DNA from 2 places in the Cupriavidus sp. LA-1 genome. Region 1 is predicted to be linked to the other one. Evidence: predicted binding sites of a transcription regulator. Region 1 holds the regulator's gene; the other holds the start of a gene.

The links. Region 1 encodes FNR, which switches genes on or off when oxygen is low (the NO sensors DNR and NnrR bind a similar motif). Its sites were predicted from a motif close to TTGATNNNNATCAA; they were not measured.
Region 2: the regulator FNR is predicted to act here: its motif matches at 3,276-3,289, upstream of paaA (1,2-phenylacetyl-CoA epoxidase subunit PaaA).

Annotation. Positions count from the first base shown of each region.
Region 1 is NZ_AP031387.1:1,313,441-1,318,498, forward strand. Features, by position in the region: gene ccoG (cytochrome c oxidase accessory protein CcoG) at 9-1,481, shown strand; gene ACZ5MJ_RS06265 (hypothetical protein) at 1,525-1,734, shown strand; gene ACZ5MJ_RS06270 (hypothetical protein) at 1,731-1,976, shown strand; gene fnr (fumarate/nitrate reduction transcriptional regulator Fnr) at 2,035-2,760, opposite strand; gene ACZ5MJ_RS06280 (sulfite exporter TauE/SafE family protein) at 2,839-3,597, shown strand; gene scpB (SMC-Scp complex subunit ScpB) at 4,188-5,048, shown strand; gene rluB (23S rRNA pseudouridine(2605) synthase RluB) at 5,054-5,058, shown strand, end outside.
Region 2 is NZ_AP031388.1:2,202,580-2,207,637, reverse strand. Features, by position in the region: gene paaE (1,2-phenylacetyl-CoA epoxidase subunit PaaE) at 1-589, opposite strand, end outside; gene paaD (1,2-phenylacetyl-CoA epoxidase subunit PaaD) at 609-1,133, opposite strand; gene paaC (1,2-phenylacetyl-CoA epoxidase subunit PaaC) at 1,139-1,903, opposite strand; gene paaB (1,2-phenylacetyl-CoA epoxidase subunit PaaB) at 1,917-2,198, opposite strand; gene paaA (1,2-phenylacetyl-CoA epoxidase subunit PaaA) at 2,254-3,240, opposite strand; gene paaX (phenylacetic acid degradation operon negative regulatory protein PaaX) at 3,371-4,291, shown strand; gene ACZ5MJ_RS29105 (indolepyruvate oxidoreductase subunit beta family protein) at 4,383-5,058, opposite strand, start outside.

The DNA of each region.
Region 1 (5,058 bases):
GCATGCCCATGAACGCACCCGGGACTGAGGAAAGGGCCCGCGCGGCCGACCTGCAACGGTCGGCCGCTGCGCCGGGCGAGACCTCGGACGAAACGCTCTACGAGGTCCGCCGCAAGATCTATCCGCGCTCGGTGACGGGCGCCTTCTCCAGCTGGCGGGTCTGGCTGGTGATCCTGACCCAGCTGATCTACTACGGCACGCCCTGGCTCCAATGGAATGGCCGCCAGGCCGTGCTGTTCGACCTTGGCGAGCGCAAGTTCTATATCTTCGGGCTGGTGCTGTGGCCGCAGGACGTCATCTACCTGGCGGTGCTGCTGGTCATCTCCGCGCTGGCGCTGTTCCTGTTCACGGCGATCGCGGGGCGGTTGTTCTGCGGCTACGCGTGTCCGCAGACGGTCTACACCGAGATCTTCATGTGGATCGAGCGGCGGGTCGAAGGTGACCGCATCGCGCGCATCCGTCTCGACGGCGATCCATGGAGCCTGCGCAAGTTCCGTATCAAAGCGACCAAGCACTTGCTGTGGGTGCTGATCGCGCTCTGGACCGGCTTTACCTTTATCGGCTACTTCGCCCCGATCCGTGAACTGGGCGGCGAGGTGCTGGCCCTGTCGCTGGGGCCCTGGCAGGCGTTCTGGATGCTGTTCTATGCGTTCGCCACCTGGGGCAACGCGGGCTTCATGCGCGAGCAGGTGTGCAAGTACATGTGCCCGTATGCGCGTTTCCAGAGCGTGATGGTGGACCGCGATACCTATGTCGTGACCTACGACGTCGGCCGCGGCGAGCCGCGCGGCAGCCGCTCGCGCAAGACCGACCACCACAAGGCGGGCCTGGGCGATTGCGTCAACTGCAGCATCTGCGTGCAGGTGTGCCCGACGGGCATCGATATCCGCGATGGCCTGCAGTACGAATGCATCGGCTGCGGCGCGTGTATCGACGCCTGCAACCAGGTGATGGACAAGTTGGACTACCCGCGCGGCCTGATCCGGTACACGTCCGAGAACGCGATGCGCAAAGGCTTGTCTGCCGTGGCGTCGCGCAAGCGGCTGCTGCGTCCGCGCGTGATCATCTATTCAGTGATCTGGGTCGCGCTGCTGGCCGGATTCCTGGCGTCCATCGCGCTGCGCACGCCGTTGAAGGTCGACATCATCCGCGACCGCGGCGCGCTCGGCCGGGAAGTGGAAGGACGCTGGATTGAGAACGTCTATCGCCTGCAGCTGATCAACACGACCGAAGCGCCGGTGCGGATCCGGGTAAGCGCCGACAGCGATGAACTGAAGAACCTGACGGTGGAGTACGACAAGCAGGCCGAATTGCTGGCGCCGACCTCCAACCGGTTGCTGCCGATCCGGATCCGCGTGCCGGTCGAGGCCGCGGCGCAGGGCACGCACAAGATCAGCGTGACAGTAACGAGCGAAGGCACGGAGCGGGGGCATGCCGAAATCCGGCAATCCACCAGTTTTATCGTGCCGCGCGATTTGTGAAGCCAGGGGACTCGGACGTAGTCGCCAAGACGAAGGGGGCAAGATGAATCAGCAAGGCAATCCGTGGTGGAAGGAGCCGTGGCCGTGGCTGCTGATGAGCGGTCCGCTGGCGGCCATGGTGGCGTGCGGCGTGACGATCTGGCTGGCGTCAACGCATCCCGACATGCCTGTGCAGGGCGCGACGCGCCATGGCCTGGTGGTGGAGAAGCCCGGGGCCACGCCGCCCAGGCCTGCCACAGCGAGGCAGCCATGAGGTTGCGCTGGCTGATGTGGGTACTTTGGCCGGGGTTCCTGATGGCCGGCTTTGCGACCGCGACGGTCTTTTCGGTTGTCGATCCCGGTGACCTGAAGTTCTTCGGCCACCCGATCGAATCGTCGCGCGAGTCGGTCTACACCGTCGGCTTTCTGCTGGCCTGGGTGTTCTGCGCGCTGTCGAGCGGGTTGACGCTCTACACCATGCCGACGCGGCTGGCCGATACTGACGAACTGGAATGAGGCTGGCGCGGCCATCGTCGCTGCCGGCGCCACATGCGGCGCCGACAGAGGCGATGGCTCAGCAAGTGCGGCTGTAGAGTTGCTTGATGCCGTCGATGTCGACCAGCTTGACATGGCGCTGGCGGATCTGGATCAGGCCCGCTTCGGCAAAGCGGGAGAACAGGCGGCTGACGGTTTCCAGCTTCAACCCAAGGTAGCTGCCGATTTCTTCGCGGCTCATGCGCATCACGAACTCGGACGCCGAATACCCGCGCGCCGACAGCCGCTCCGACAGGTTGATCAGGAAGGCGGCAAGGCGTTCCTCGGCGCGCATCGAACCCAGCGTGACCAGCATGAGCTGGTCTTGCGTGATCTCCTTGCCCATCAGGCGCAGGAACTGCTGCTGCAGCGACGGCAGGTCGGCCGACAGCGATTGCAGCTCGTTCATGCGGACCACGCATACCTCGGTATCTTCCAGCGCGGCGGCATCGGAGGCATGCTGCATCTCGCCGAGTCCGTCGAGCCCGACGATTTCACCGGGCAGATGGAAGCCGGTAATCTGCGAGCGGCCGTCTTCGGTGGTGACGTGGGTCTTGAGCGTGCCGAAGCGGATGGCATAGACGGCGGTGAGTGGATCGCCCATGCGGTACAGGGTTTCACCCTTGTGCACGCGAATGCGCTCTTGCACCAGCGTGTCCATCTTGGCGAGGTCTTGCTGCGACATGCCAACCGGAAGGCACAGCTGCCCCATCGCACAAGTGGAGCAACGGGGCGACATCTCGGTAATGGGAATGGAGGTGAGCAATTGGAACCTGCTAGAAATGGCAGCGAGGGCGCGATTGGTACATTTTAACGTGCGATGTGATCCTGCAGGGAGACAGAATTGACATTTGGAGTGCTGATCAGCGTTTTCCTGCTGGCTTTGCTGGGCGGTGTCCACTGTGCCGCAATGTGTGGTGGCGTGGCCCTGGCGGTGGAACAGCGGCGCGGGATGCCCGCGACGGTCAGCCTGGTGCGCAGCCGCGCCGCCTGGCTTGGTGAGTTGCTGGTGATGCACATGGGCAGGATTTCGACCTATATGCTGCTGGGCGCGGCGCTGGGTGCCGCCGGCGCCTCGGCATGGAAGCAGGATTACTTGCCGGTGCAGCGCTGGCTGTTCGGCGCGGGCAGCGTGATGCTGTTGTGGTCGGGCTGGCGCCTGCTGCACGGCAGTACCTTTAGCGTGAACCGGCTGGAACGGCTGGCAGCGCGTGGCAGTGCCGCCGCGGCGCGGCGGCTGGGCCGCCTGGCGGGCGGCATGCCGGCATTCGTGCGGGCGCGCGGCGGTCTGGCGCGGCGCTATGGGGTAGGGCTGGCCTGGGGCCTGGTACCCTGCGGCATGGTCTATGGCGCGCTGACGCTGGCGCTGCTGGCAGGCAACGCGGGCTCTGGGGCGCTGGTCATGGGGGTTTTCGGGCTCGGCACGCTGCCGAATCTGCTGGTTCTGTCGGGGCTGTCGGGCTATTTGCGGCTGCTGTCGAGGCGTCCCGGCGTGCGGCTGGGGGCCGGCCTCGCGGTGATGGCGTTTGGCGGCCTTGGTATTGCGCGAGCGGTGCTGCTGCCACATTCGCTGGCCGGGCAGGGGTTCTGTCTGGTGTTTTGATGCCGTCTGGGACTTTTCTGAGGCGTTGGCGCCGCTTGGACAACGGATGATGGTTGCAGGCAGAGGCGGGAATGCCATACAATCGCCAACATTGCGGTATCGCGCGGAGTCAGACAGGCCGCGGTAAGCAGCGGCGAGCAGCGCCAGGCGGCCTTCCTACCAGAAGGCGCGCTCAGGACAAGGGAAGCGGAAGGTTTTCGATGCCCGTCCCGCCCCCGCGGTCCATCCGGTTCAAAAGATCTGGTTCAAAAGTCCGGCTGGCACCGTGGTGTTGTAGATGCCGGCCTAGCTCCCGATACCCGTTTTTTCTTGCGTCCGAGGCGTTCAGTTCGCTGACAGCGACGTCCGTAGTGTGCGGATGCGCGACGCAAGAGGTCCGCTGGCCGGTTCATGGCGGCGTGCGGACGATCTCCTGCCGGAACGACCCGGCAACTCGATGCAAAGAAAGGGAAGTGCACGGCTTGGATACAGCAGGTATCCGGCTCGCTGCGCAATGAGATGGCGGTGGCTTTCGCACCGCTGTATCCAAAATCTCCGGTGCCCCGGATCCGTCCGGGAGCAGGTGCAAAGACAGGCTGCACACCATCAACATGAATACCCAAGAGGCGAAGGTCGTCCTCGAGACGGCGCTGATCTGCGCGCAGGAACCGTTGCGCGTCAATGATCTGCGGCGACTGTTTGACGACGACGTCGGTGCAGACACCATCCGCGTGCTGCTCGAGGAACTGCGCCAGGACTGGCGGCCGCGCGGCGTGGAACTGGTGGCGCTGGCAAGCGGCTGGCGCTTCCAGAGCCGGCCGGAAATGCGGGAATACCTCGACCGCCTGAATCCGGAAAAACCGCCAAAATACTCGCGCGCCGTCATGGAGACCCTGGCGATCATTGCCTACCGCCAGCCCGTGACCCGGGGCGATATCGAGGAAATCCGGGGCGTGACCGTCAGCACGGAAGTGATCAAGAAGCTGGAGGACCGCAGCTGGATCGAGGTGATCGGTCACCGCGACGTGCCCGGCCGGCCCGCGCTGTATGCCACCACCAAGGCGTTCCTGGACGATCTTGGCCTGCGCACGCTGGATGAGCTGCCGCCGCTGGAAGACGCCCAGGCACAGGCGCAGGCAGCCTTGCTGGAGCAGCAGGCGATCAATTTTGAAGACCTGGCGGCGAACAAGCCGGCCAGCGCCGACGAAGAAGCTTTTGCCGAGCCGGCCAGCCAGGCTGACAGCGCGGCCGCGGCCGAAGCGTCTGGCGAGAATGAAGCCGACGAGACCGGTCCGGTCGACGCAGGCGCCAATGGCTTCGATGTGCAGCCGCTGCAGCCGGTGGCTGCCGAGGCTGATTCGAACGATTCCACCGAACCAGCCGTACCCAATCCGGACGGGGCGCGGGGCGAACTGCCCGAAGACGGCAACCCGCCGCACCCGAGCGAGCACGACGAGCGCGTGCCGAACTGAACAACATGCA
Region 2 (5,058 bases), on a different replicon from region 1:
CCTTCTCGCCGTCGATACGGCCGTTGAAGAGGTCGATGTCCAGCTGCTCGCGGCTGAGCACGAACACCAGGTTGAAGCGCTGCAGGTAGGTGTCCTTCAGGTCTTCCAGCTCTTCCTTGAACAGCACGGAAGACGAGGCGCGGTTGCCGTAGAACAGCGTGAAGCGGCTTTCGGGCTCGGCCTGCAAGGTGGTCTTGATGATCGACAGCATCGGCGTGATGCCGCTGCCGGCGGCGAACGCCACGTAGTGCCTGGCGTGCGTGGCGGACAACGGCACATGGAAGTGGCCCGACGGCGGCATCACTTCGAGCTTCATGCCGGGCTGCAGCTGCTCGTTGGCCCAGTTGGAGAACAGGCCGCCGTCGACGCGCTTGATCGCCACGCGCAGCTGTTCGTCCTGCACCGCCGCGCAGATCGAGTACGAGCGGCGCACGTCCTCGCCGCCAATGCCGGTGCGCAGCGTCAGGTGCTGGCCCTGCACGTAGCGGTAGGTATCGGCCAGCGCGTCGGGCACGGCAAAGGTCACGGCCACGGCGTCGCGGGTTTCGCGGGTGACCGAGGCCACCGTCAGTTCATGGAATTTGCTCATCTCACTACCTCGGTCCGGCTCAGTGCGCCTTGAAGTAATCGAACGGTTCCTTGCAGTCGCCGCAGCGATACAGGGCCTTGCAGGCGGTCGAGCCGAACTGGCTGACCAGCCGGGTCTGGCGCGAGCCGCAATGCGGGCAGGCCACCACCAGCGCCGCCGGTCCCCTACCTGCCCTGCGGCTGATGCCGCTGATGTCGATCACCCGCTGCGCCGGCGGCGCGATGCCGTAGCCGGTCAGGCTGGCCTTGCCGCGCGGGGTCATCCAGTCGGTGGTCCAGGCCGGCGCCAGTTGCGTCTGCACCTGCACGGCATCGACGCCGTGTTCCGCGAGCGCGCTTTCGATGCCCTCGCGGATTACCGTCATCGCCGGGCAACCGGAGTAGGTCGGCGTGATGGTGACGACGCAGGTCTCACCGACCCACGCCACGTCGCGCACGATCCCGAGGTCCACCACCGAAATCACCGGGATCTCCGGATCGGGCACCGTATCGAGCCAGCTCCAGACCTGTTCGACGGCGGGGCGTGCCAGTGCTTGCGCGGTCATGGAGATCACCACTGCGCGCCGGGATAGGCGCGTTGCAGGAACTGCATCTCGGCCAGCAGGTAGCCGAGGTGTTCGGTATGACGGCCGTGGCCGCCGCCGCTCTGCGCCCACTGGTCGGCAGGCACGCGCAGCGTGGCGTCTTCCAGCACCTCGCCGACGTGGCGCTGCCAGGGCTCGGCCAGGGTAACCGGATCGGGAATCACGCCGTCGCGCACCAGCGCGGCCTCGGCCGCATCGGCCTCGAACAGCTCGCCGGTGAACATCCACAGGTCGTCGAAGGCGTCCTGCATGCGGCGGTGGCTCTCTTCGGTGCCGTCGCCCAGGCGCACCACCAGGTCGGCGCTGCGGCGCACGTGGTAGGTCACTTCCTTGAGCGACTTGGCGGCGATTTCCGCGATGCGCGCATCGGTGGAGCGCTGCAGTCCCTCCAGCACAAAGTAGTGCCAGGTGTCGAACAGGAACTGGCGCGCCAGCGTATCGGCATAGCTGCCGTTGGGCTGTTCCACCAGCAGCAGGTTGCGGAACTGGTGCGCGTCGCGCAGGTAGGCGAGCTGGTCGGCGTTGCGCCCGGCGCCCTCCACCTCGGCGGCGTAGCCCAGCCACAGGCGGGTCTGGCCGACCAGGTCGAGCGCGACGTTGGTCAGCGCGATGTCTTCTTCGAGCGCCGGGCCGCGGCCACACCATTCCGACAGGCGCTGGCCAAGCACCAGCGTGGTGTCGCCCAGGCGCAGCAGGTACTCGTGAAGATGAGCGAGCTTGTGGTTGTCCATGATCCGGGCCGTATCAGATGTGCTTGACGGCTTCCGGCATCGGGAAGAACGTCGGATGGCGGTAGACCTTGCTGTTGGCGGGCTCGAACAGCGGGCCCTTGTCGCCGGGGCTGCTGGCGACCACGTCGGCGGCCTTCACCACCCAGACGCTGACGCCCTCGTTGCGGCGCGTGTAGACGTCGCGGGCGTTGTTGATCGCCATTTCGCCGTCGGGCGCGTGCAGGCTGCCCACGTGCTTGTGGGCCAGGCCGTGCTGGCTGCGGATAAAGATCTCCCAAAGCGGCCACTCTTTCATGGCAACCTCCTGTGTGATGCGGGTTCGATGGGTAGCGGCGCCGTGCGCCGCGGGGTCAGGCGGCGGCTTGCTGCGCCGGCTTGTCGGCGTGCGCCACCAGTGCGTCGCGGAACCATGCGCCGTCGTCCCAGGCCTTGACGCGGGTGCGCAGGCGGTCGCGGTTGCACGGGCCGTTGCCCTGGATGACGTGGTAGAACTCGGACCAGTCGATCTCGCCGAAGTCATAGTGGCCGCGTTCCTCGTTCCACTTCAGTTCGGGATCGGGAATGGTCAGGCCCAGGTATTCGGCCTGCGGCACGGTCTGGTCGACCATCTTCTGGCGCAGCTCGTCGTTGGAGAACAGCTTGATGCGCCATTGCATCGACTGCGCGCTGTTGGGCGAATCGCCGTCGGACGGGCCGAACATCATCAGCGCCGGCCACCACCAGCGGTTGAGCGCGTCCTGCGCCATCTGCTTCTGCTCGGCCGTGCCGTTGCACAGCGACAGCAGGATGTCGTAGCCCTGGCGCTGGTGGAAGGACTCTTCCTTGCAGACGCGCACCATGGCGCGCGCATACGGGCCGAACGAGCAGCGGCACAGCGGCACCTGGTTGATGATGGCCGAGCCGTCCACCAGCCAGCCGATCATGCCGATATCGGCCCAGCTCAGCGTGGGGTAGTTGAAGATGCTGGAATACTTGGCCTTGCCGCTGTGCAGGTCGCCCAGCATCTGATCGCGCGACACGCCCAGCGTTTCCGCCGCGCTGTAGAGGTACAGGCCATGGCCGGCCTCGTCCTGGATCTTGGCCAGCAGCACCGCCTTGCGCTCCAGCGTGGGGGCGCGCGTGACCCAGTTGCCCTCGGGCAGCTGGCCCACGATCTCGGAATGGGCGTGCTGCGAGATCTGGCGCACCAGCGTCTTGCGATACGCCTCGGGCATCCAGTCCTTGGCTTCGATCTTGATGCCGGCATCCACGCGGGCCTGGAACTCGCGCTCCTGCGGGTCCATCTCTTCCATTGCGCGGAGCCTTGTCGCTCCTGTCTCCACCAGCTGTGCGTACATCGTTGGCTCCACCTGTTTTGCCTGTGATCGACGTCTTGATCGGCGTCAATCTCGTAAGTTGAAATGGATGGTAGTGATACAATTTGATTCAAGCAATCGACGTTTGTGTATCACTTCTGGAGACCCGCCGATGCCGACGCCCGACCCCGATCCGGTTTCCCCCCGCGTGACGCGGCTGGCACGCGGGCTCAAGCTGGGCGCCAACTCGATGCTGGTGACGCTGTTCGGCGACGTGGTCGCGCCGCGGCCCCAGGCGGTCTGGCTGGGCAGCCTGATCCGCCTGGCGGCGCCGTTCGGCATCAATGACCGGCTGGTGCGCACCGCCACCTTCCGCCTCACCGCCGACGACTGGCTGGCCGCCACGCGCATCGGCCGGCGCAGTTACTACGGGCTGTCTGAGGCCGGCCTGCAACGCGTGCTGCACGCGGGCAAGCGCATCTATGCGGGCGATGCGCCCGAATGGGACGGGCGCTGGACGCTGGTGCTGGTGCGCGGTGACGTACGCGCCACTGTCCGCCAGCGGCTGAAGCGGGAGTTGCTGTGGGAAGGGTTCGGCGCGATCGCGCCCGGGGTGATGGCGCATCCCAACGCCGACCTGGCCTCGCTGCGCGAGATCATCCAGGCGGCACGGGCGCAGGAATACGTGGCGGTGATGGAGGCCAGCAGCCTTGAGGCATTTTCGCTGCGGCCGCTGCAGGCGCTGATGCACCAGACCTTCAAGCTGGGCGACGTGGCCGACGCCTGGCAGGCACTGCTGCGGCGCTTTTCACCGATCGCCGAGGAAGCGGCGCAGCTGGCGCCGGCCGATGCCTTCTTCGTGCGGACGCTGCTGGTGCATGAGTACCGGCGCGTGCTGCTGCGCGACCCGAACCTGCCCGAGGTGCTGCTGCCGGCGGACTGGCCGGGGCGCACGGCGCGGGGGATGTGCAGTGCGATGTACGGGGCGTTGCTGGATGCGAGCGAGGCCTACCTGCACGGGGTGGTCGAGGTGGCGGATGGTGCGATGCTGGATGCGAAGCGCGCGCTGCGCAAGCGGTTCACGCACGCTTGACGCTTCGCCGCGCGCCGGTCTGCTCCCTCTCAGCGAGTGGGAGAGGGAGCCTGCCTGTGGGAATTGATGCCGGCTTAGAACCAACGGTGCCTCAGCCCAGCACCTGCGGCACCGGCCTGGGCTTGCGCACGATCTTGATCGGCTGCGCCCTGGGCTCGGGCACCGGCTGGCCCAGCACGCCGGCCAGGCCGCGCCCTTCGGGGTCGGCCAGCGCCGCGGTCCGCGCCGCGCGCACGCGCTCCGCCAGCACCGCTGCCGGCTGGTCCTGGCTGAGCTGGCCGGCGTGGTCGCGCAGGATCTTCTCCAGGTTGCCGCGCCCGCGCGCATTGGTTTCGCCGTAGCCCTTGACGAGATTGCCGCACAAGGCCAGCTCCTCCGCCAGCGCCAGCGAGCACCCCATCGCGGCCATCACCGCATCCAGCCAGCGTCCGATCAGCTGCTGCTCCTCGTGGAAGCGGGACGACATCCGGCGCCAGCGCCGCAGGCCGCGCAGCAGCACCAGCGCCGCGAAGCCGCTGACGCTGGTGGTCTTGATATGCAACCCCACGTTGAGCGCGTGGCCCTTGTGCGCCCAGCGGCGGCGGGCGCGCCGTGCCAGCGCGGGCGGCAGCAGCGAGCATAGTTCGTCCAGGCCCGGCTTAAGGTATTCGGTCAGCACCACCGGCTCGCCCTCGCGGGCGCCGACTTCCTGCCGCACGCGCACCAGGCGGGTGCGGCGCGTCTTCAGGTCCGCCACGCGGATGACATCTTCATAGCTCATCCACAGC